Regions from separate parts of the Parapedobacter deserti genome, predicted to be linked through region 1. Evidence: riboswitches for the same ligand, from Rfam matches in the RefSeq annotation. Region 1 holds a riboswitch; the other holds the start of a gene.
What was found. A riboswitch is a leader RNA that binds a small molecule or an ion and turns the genes downstream of it on or off. The one in region 1 is predicted to bind thiamine pyrophosphate.

Region 1 (4,212 bases):
TTTACCGGCATGGTGTGCCTCGATGGCAGATCGGGGCAAGCCGGTCAGCTAAACATCGAGACGAACGCCGCGTTACCGCTACCACCTAACCAGCCGGTATGCACTGTCCCAAAAGTGGTATTCCAATCGGCTGGCTGTGATAAAAGCTTCCGTCATCCGCTCCCGCATACTACCCGTCGTCGCTTCGGCTACGCTGTCGCAGATTTGGATCGCTTGTCGCACGGACACCGCAAAGTCCTCCCCCGCGTAGGTATCAATCCACCGCTGGTAAGGGTTGTTTCCAGACTTTTGGTTTGTATAGATGTGATCCCCCACCTCTTTATAAATCCAGAAACAGGGCAACACAGCAGCCATAGCCACCTCTACCGGTTCCAGCGCAGCAGTACTTTTGAGGTAATGCACATAGTGATGGCATGCAGGCTCAAGCACGCCCCGCTCCGTAACACCGAAATCCCGGAAATACGATTCATGAAGCGCATTTTCCACCACGATAGCACCCTCGCCGAAACGCATGAATGCCAGCGCGTCATCGATGCCCGCAGCGCGCGCGCCGATGACCGCCAATGCACGACCGAAGTGCTCCAGGTAGCCCCAGTCCTGCGCCATGTAAAACCGGAACTTTACGATGGGCAATGTTCCCTCCTGCAACTCCATAATGAAGGGCATGCCAATAATGGATCCGTACAGCGGTTCAATGGACCTCCAAGCATGTTCAGACCAAGTCATACTTCTTCAGTTCAAGCGGATTAAAAAAATGATTCAATGGGCCATTGCCATGGCCGACCTGCACGTCCCGGCTGTGCAGGATCGCTTGGTGCACGTATTCCTGTCCAGCTCCCACAGCTTCCAGCAGATTTCTTCCCTGTGCGATAAAGCAGGCAATTGCAGAGGACAACGTACAGCCCGAACCGTGTGTGTTGTTTGTCTCAAACCTGTCGAAGCTGAACTCATGTACATCACCCGCTTCATCAAAATACAAGGAAGTGAGACGGGGTGCATCGAGGTGTCCGCCTTTAAGCAGCACCGAACGGCAGCCAAGTTGGCGGATTTTTGCGCCAGCAAGACGCATGTCATCCAACGTACGCACAGGCATCTCAGCGAGGATAGCCGCTTCGTCCATGTTCGGGGTTACGACCGCTGCGATGGGAAACAATCGCTCAACGATCGCCGCAATGGTCTTATCCTCGATGAGCTTGTCGCCGCTGGTAGCCACCATCACGGGGTCGAACACCACCGGCACATGCGGATACCGCGCTAAGGCATCCAAAATCGTGCTCACCAGTTCAGCGGTATGTACCATACCGATTTTTATGGCATCCGGGAAAATATCGTCAAGAATAGTTTCTATCTGCTCGTTTACCGCTTGGTAAGGAATCGGATAAATAGTCCGGACGCCCTGCGTATTCTGTATCGGCAGCGCGGTCAGTGCGGAGGTAGCATAGCATCCCAGCGCAGAGATAGTCTTGATGTCTCCTTGTATGCCGGCGCCTCCGCTGCCATCGAACCCGGCAATGGTAAGTACCGAAGGATATCGGTATTTTTTTCTGTTCATATCGCGTTATTAATCAGTTCTTTCAGTTCAGTTGCTGCGGTTCGTGGGCTGTCTGTTGCACAGATCGCAGAAACCACGGCAACGCAGTCGGCCCCCGCGCGAATGGCGTCTGCAACGTTTTCCCGATTCATCCGGCCGATGGCGATCAGCGGTTTGCCCGTCAAGTTTCGGAGTTGGCGGATGCCCGTGATACCCCATTCCGCTATCGTGTCGGTCTTGGTAGCCGTTCTGAAAATCGGGCTGACTCCAAGGCAGTCGGCCACTGCTGTCTCAGAGTGCTGCAATTGCGCTAATCGCTCGATGGAATACCCCAGCAACCGGCAATCTGGCCATGCATTGCGGACCTCACTGGGTGGGATATCTTGCCGCCCCACATGAATACCGAATGCGCCCACAGCCATAGCCACCGTTAAGTTATCATTGATTATCAAGGGTATTCCATAGCGGTCTGTCACCGCCTTCAACTGTGTTGCCTTTTTCTGGAAGACATCATTACTTGCATGCTTCTCCCGCAATTGAATAATGTCTACCCCACCTAAGATAGCCTCCTCGGCCACCCACAGCGGGTTTCTGCCCCTGCAGTCGGCCTCAGACAATACCAGGTATAGCCGATATGGAAAGGCAAAGTCAGGCTTCATGTGAAATCCGGAGCCGCGTGGTGAATTCCTCTTCCGTAATGTTATACAGCTTGTCCAACAGGTTGACCTGCAGGCTTCCTGGCCCACTACTCGCGGCGGCAGCTAGTTCGCCACATACACCCATCAGCGCCATAGCCGCCCCTACTGCCTCCACGCGGTTGTCAACCACTGCAATAAACGCACCGATAAGGGCTGTGGCCGAACACCCCAGTCCCGTTACCTTCGTCATTAGTGGGTCCCCATTGTGGATATACATCGACTGGGCTGGCCCCACCACAACGTCCACCGCACCGGAAATGCAAACTACGCTGCCATACCGCTGGCAAATGGATCGTGCGGCGTCCAACGCTTCACTGCTTGCCGCGGTACTGTCCACCCCCTTGGTGGCCTTGGTGTTGGCCTTGGCCAAGGCCATGATTTCGGAAGCATTGCCGCGGACTACGGTGGGCCGGTGCTCCAGCAACTCACGGAGCGTGGTATCACGGTATCCCGATGCACCGGCTCCCACCGGGTCCAGTACCCAAGGTTTGCCGGCTTCCCCGGCTAACACCGCCGCCCGGAACATCGCTGCCACCCAATAATCATCCAACGTCCCAATGTTAACCACCAGCGACCGGCAAATCCGCGACATATCGTCCAATTCGGCATGGCCATGCGCCATGATGGGCGAGGCACCCACCGCGAGCAGCGCATTTGCCGTATTGTTCATAACCACAAAATTCGTAATGTTCTGCACCAGCGGAGATTGCTGGCGGACGGTTTGTACATGATCCCAAAGTTGCTTTTCCATATCAAAATACATTAAATGGCTAAAGCGGATTCCTTTGGATTGCTTTTCCCTACGCCGGTATCAGCCGGATCAGGTTCGAAGGGTGTGTCTCAATTCTTCTCAGAATACCCCTAAAGCCGATCAAAGATAAGAAAAATTTTACGATCCATTAATTTGCATTGCCGTTTTTAAAAAACAATTGCAACAGCTCACTCAGCCTATTCCGCTATTTTCACTATACTTGGAAGCGAAACAACGTTCTTGCAAACAATAACCGCATTATCGGCATTATCTCCTTAGACAACGAAAGCGAATGATCATGAATACCACAACATCACTCACCTACCAGCTCCGTGGCGTATGGGAGCTTGACCGGATAGGTTACGGCGCCATGCAGCTTACTGGCCCCGGCGTATGGGGCGATGCCCCTGACCGCGAGCTGGCCAAGCGCGTGCTGCGGACGGCGGTCGAATCCGGTGTCAATTTCATTGACACAGCGGACTCGTATGGCCCGCATACCAACGAAGTGCTCATTCGTGAAGCCCTGTCGTCTTACTACCCGAATATCGTTGTCGCCACCAAAGGAGGTTTGGAGCGAACCGGCCCCAACCAATGGCCTATCAACGGCCATCCAGCGCATATCCGTCAAGCCATCGATGGCAGCCTCCAGCGGCTTGGCAAAGATGAGATACAGCTGTGGCAGCTCCACCGGGTGGATCCCAACATACCGATTGAGGAATCGCTCGGGCCGGTAGCCGATGCCGTAAAGGCCGGAAAAATTTTGCAAGTAGGTCTTTCCGAAGTAGACATCCCGACCATCGAGCGCGCGGAGAAAGTAGTTCCCATCGTATCCGTGCAGAACTTGTACAACCTGGCTGAACGCAAGTGGGAAACCGTAGTAGACTACACCGCCGAACGTGGGATTGCCTTTATTCCCTGGTACCCACTGGCCTCCGGCCCTGATAAGCTCCAAAAACGAATCGGTGCCTTGGCCGACAAATACGAAGCTACCCCAGCCCAGGTTGCGCTGGCTTGGCTGTTGAGGCGATCGCCCAATATCCTGCTTATTCCCGGCACCAAGTCATTGATCCATTTGCAAGAGAACCTGCGGGCTGCAAAAATCCCATTATCTGACGATGATTTCTTCAGCTTATCGGTTTGAGATAGCACCGGCGTGGACTACAGCGGCCGTCCTTTGCCGAGTTGCCGGCTCAGCGGATCGCGACCAATTAAGATACTAAAATTTTTTGCTA
Region 2 (4,212 bases), on a different contig from region 1:
GCGGCAACGCCTACTTCTTCCAGCCGCTTGCACAGCACCGGATCGGCGTGGCAATACGGCAGCACAACAAAGCCCAGCTTAACCAGTTGCTCGGCAGCGGCCAACGTCTCAATCGGATCCGGCATAAGGTACTTGGGATCGGGATGAATTTCCAATTTAAGCCAATTTGTTTCCATGGCCTCCCGTGCCAGTTGCGCGGCAAACACCGCCTCTCCCCTGTTACGCACACCTGAGGTATTTGGCAATAGCTGGATATGCGGGTGCGCCAAATGCCGCAATAAGGTATCATCTTCCCGTCCCATGTGCTCCACACGCTTCATCGCAACCGTGACGAGCACGGTTTCCGAGGCCAGCAATGCAGCTTCCATGACTTGGTGGTTACCAAATTTTCCGGTACCTGCAAATAAGCGCGAGGAAAATGTTTTGTCAGCTATTTTAAGTTTATCGTTCATCGTTTTTATCGTTCATCGTTTTGGTGATTGGTGATCGGCGGTAGGGGACCGATAGTCGGCCAGCTGTTTCATGATGGCTTGACTTGCTGCGGACGGGTCGTCGGCACCACAGATGGCTCCAGAGACGGCTATGCCATGCACACCGGTTTCCATCACTGCAGCTATATGTCTCGGCATAATTCCCCCTATGGCTATTATCGGAAGGCAGACACCGTGTATCCGTGCAGCGGCTACAATCCGGTGTATTCCTTCCCGTCCCAATACAGGACTTAACTTCTCCTTCGTCGATGTAAAGCGGAAAGGCCCCACACCAATGTAGTCAATGTCGTATTGGCTCAGCCTAAGCACATCATCCAGCGTATTGGCAGTACATCCGATGATTTTGTTCGGGCCAAGCATGTGCCGCGCATCGGACGGATGCATGTCTCTGGCACCGATATGCACACCATCGGCGTCAGCAGCCAGCGCCACATGCACGTCATCATTGATAATTAACTTAGCGTTGTACCGCTTCAGCACCGGATATACGCTCAGCGCCGTATCCAACCGCTCTTCCGTATCAGATTGTTTTAAACGCAATTGTATCCAGGTACAACCGCATCGGCAAACATCGTCTACCTGCCGGGCAATGGGATAATCGGTTAGCGGGTGGGTAATGTAATGAAACGAATCAATTTTTTTCATTCGAATAATTTGTATTCAATGCCAATGAACTTATCGTGGTTTTATCTATCCGGTTGTAAGCTTTTACAAAAAAAATTGTGGCGCTACCGCCGGCAGACGTGCGGCTACGGCCTGACACGCTTGAAAACGCTGCTGTGGATGCTCACCTTCCCAGATATAGCCCAAAAGGGCAGCATTACGGTAGCCATGCCGGTGTACCGCATGTAAACGCGCAGGCGTTATACCGCCCAACGCCACCCACCTTGTCTTCCCTTCGGGCTTGGGAACTGCGAGCAATGCCGCATTGCTTCGGTATCCTTTTTTCGAGATACTGTTAAACACCGGACTGATAAATGCGCGGTCGGCTAGACCTGCGACAGCCGCGACTTCAGCAGGCGTATGCGTTGAACAGGAGATTAACCTGATATCCTGCATTCTCCGCTTTTCCAGCAATATGTCCAGGCGAAGGTGCACACCGAGCAGACCAAACTCCCGATATAAAACATCGTGGCCGTGAATAATAATCTGTTTATGGAAACCGGTGTCAATCGCGCGCAACAACGTCCGCATCTCGTACACGCTTGCCCCAGGTTTGCGGAGATGCAGGTCCGTTAATCCGGTTTGGAAAAGGCCGTTGATGATATCTGCCTCCCTTTTGAAAAAGTCTTCCCGTGTAATGACCGTCAGTTGCATATAGCCGGTAATCTTCCCGTTAGGAATCAAGACCTATAGATTTTCCCCGATTGAGAAAGCGGTGTTTGTATCATCCCCCTTGGGCCGCTTTGATTATCGTTAGTCGATCACCCTGTCTTAGCGAGGTGCTTTCCCAGTACTTTTGCGGGATGACGGACTCATTAACAGCTATGGCTATCCCCTTTGACTGTGTAATACCATAATCGCATAACACTTTTACGAGCGACGCGTCTGGCTGGATGGAAATTTTCTGATGATTGATAATGACTTCCATATCGGGCATATTATGTTCTGATAATGCCTTAGGAACCACAAAAGGTGAGAGATCCATTACTTTTCCCTTCGCAGGCATTATCCTGAGCAGGTTATGAGGGTTATTCTCAGCCGCCGGCAATCACGCGGGCGACACCCCTAAAGCATTGAAGCCAAAGGTAAGACTTTCTGAGATAATATCAATGATTGATTGGAAATAGATGGTCTTGTTTTCGGCGACAGCGCCGGAAGGAGCAGCCGCTCACTTAATTCACACGGCGGCTTGCACTATCGCCAACTGCTGTGCCACCCTACCCGCGATTTCCAGGAATGCTGATCGTGCGGGACTATGCTCATCCATCATCACCGGCAAGCCGTTATCGCCCGAATCGCTGATGCTCTTAACCAGTGGAATTTCGCCGAGGAAGGGCGCATTAAACCGTTCGGCTAAACGCTTGCCGCCATCTTTGCCGAAAATGAAGTACTTGTGATCCGGCAATTCCGCTGGTGTGAAGTAGGCCATATTTTCCAACACGCCCAGCAATGGAATGTTGATCGACTCCATCAGAAACATGCCGATGCCACGCACGGCGTCCGAAAGCGCCACGTTCTGGGGCGTAGTTACGATGACGGCTCCAGCAATAGGGAAACTTTGTGCCACGGTAATGTGCACATCCCCGGTTCCGGGCGGCAAATCTACCACCAAATAATCCAATTCGCCCCAATCTGCATCGTTGAACAGTTGCTTGACAGCCGTACTGACCATAGGGCCGCGCCAAGGAACCGGCTGGTTGGGATCCGTGAAAAACCCGATGGAAAGCAGCTTCAAACCGAACTTCTCTACCGGCTCAATCTTCGTCTTTCCATCTGGGGTTTTGGAAGCTTTCGGTCGCGCGCCTTCCAGGCCAAACATAATGGGCAACGATGGCCCGTAGATATCGGCATCAATAAGGCCGGTTTTTGCTCCGTTCACTTGCAGGGCCAAGGCAAGATTGGCTGCTACAGTAGATTTGCCTACTCCCCCTTTTCCGGACGCCACTAAAATGATATTTTTGATGTTGGACAGCTGACTACCCTTTGACCCCATTACCTGAGAAGTCATGTTGATATCTACGGTGATATCTTTGTCTACGAACAATGCAATCGCGTTGCGGCAAGCATGCTCAATATGCCCCTTCAAAGGGCAAGCCGGCGTGGTAAGGACCACATCGAAACGAATTTTTAATGGGGTGATTTCTATGTTTCTGATCATGTTGAGGGTCACCAAATCTTTCTTCAAGTCTGGATCATCCACATGGCTCAATGCGTGCAATACCTGTTCTTTCGTAATCATTGCGCTACTATAGTTTGCGAAACACAAAGCTACGGAAACATGCACACAAACTTGTCATATCTTTGTTTTTAATGATAATTATCCCGTATTTAGGTGCGGGATACACCGTAACGGATCGTATGTTTAGGCATTTTTTAGATAGAATCACCAGACGGCAGCTAGTCATCGGCGGGATTATTTTGGGTATATTGGCTTTCGGTAGCCTCATTGCATTCGCGGTCGCTTATTATAAGCGTGAAGCCTTATTGGCAGCCACCATAACGCGGGTGCAAGCCGCTATGAACCGGGATCACCAGATAGACCTCGCTATCGGCAAGGCTTATTTCTCCGGTCTGACCACTGTCACATTCGAGGATGTCAGTGCCACTCCTCATGACAGGAACCAACTGGCCCGTGTAGATGATGTAGCAATCAGCGTAAAACTGTTCCCTTTGATTACCGGTGATGTGAAATTCGGACGCGTCCGCGCACGCAATGTCCGCATTCAGCTTATGAAAAAGGATAGCATCAGCAACTACGATTTTCTTTTTAAAGCGCCCGACACCGTCGCATCCGAAAACTCCCAACCCGCTGAAAACATCAACATGGCGCAGGCTGCAAACCGCATGCTTAACAGCGTACTTTACAAAATACCGGAAAACATGGAGTTACGCAACTTCCTGCTGACTTATCGCGATGACAGTATACAACAACGCATTATCATTCCCGAGGCTGACATCAATAACGGCAACCTTACATCGGCTGTCTTTCTCAACGACAGCAAAGCTGCTTGGCAAGTTTCAGGGAAGCTCAATCCGAACCGGCGCCAGCTTTATATAA

Region 2: linked by a shared signal. The riboswitch ahead of thiS (sulfur carrier protein ThiS) and the one ahead of thiM (hydroxyethylthiazole kinase) in region 1 are both predicted to bind thiamine pyrophosphate.

The regions. Positions count from the first base shown of each region.
Region 1 is NZ_JBHRTA010000030.1:359,947-364,158, reverse strand. It holds gene tenA (thiaminase II) at 79-726, opposite strand; gene thiD (bifunctional hydroxymethylpyrimidine kinase/phosphomethylpyrimidine kinase) at 713-1,552, opposite strand; gene thiE (thiamine phosphate synthase) at 1,549-2,190, opposite strand; gene thiM (hydroxyethylthiazole kinase) at 2,180-2,980, opposite strand; TPP riboswitch at 3,010-3,102, opposite strand; gene ACFOET_RS10230 (aldo/keto reductase) at 3,279-4,121, shown strand.
Region 2 is NZ_JBHRTA010000037.1:192,689-196,900, forward strand. It holds gene ACFOET_RS12550 (thiazole synthase) at 1-452, opposite strand, end outside; gene thiE (thiamine phosphate synthase) at 465-1,136, opposite strand; gene ACFOET_RS12560 (thiamine phosphate synthase) at 1,200-1,808, opposite strand; gene thiS (sulfur carrier protein ThiS) at 1,879-2,160, opposite strand; TPP riboswitch at 2,129-2,231, opposite strand; gene ACFOET_RS12570 (Mrp/NBP35 family ATP-binding protein) at 2,332-3,393, opposite strand; gene ACFOET_RS12575 (transglycosylase domain-containing protein) at 3,465-4,212, shown strand, end outside.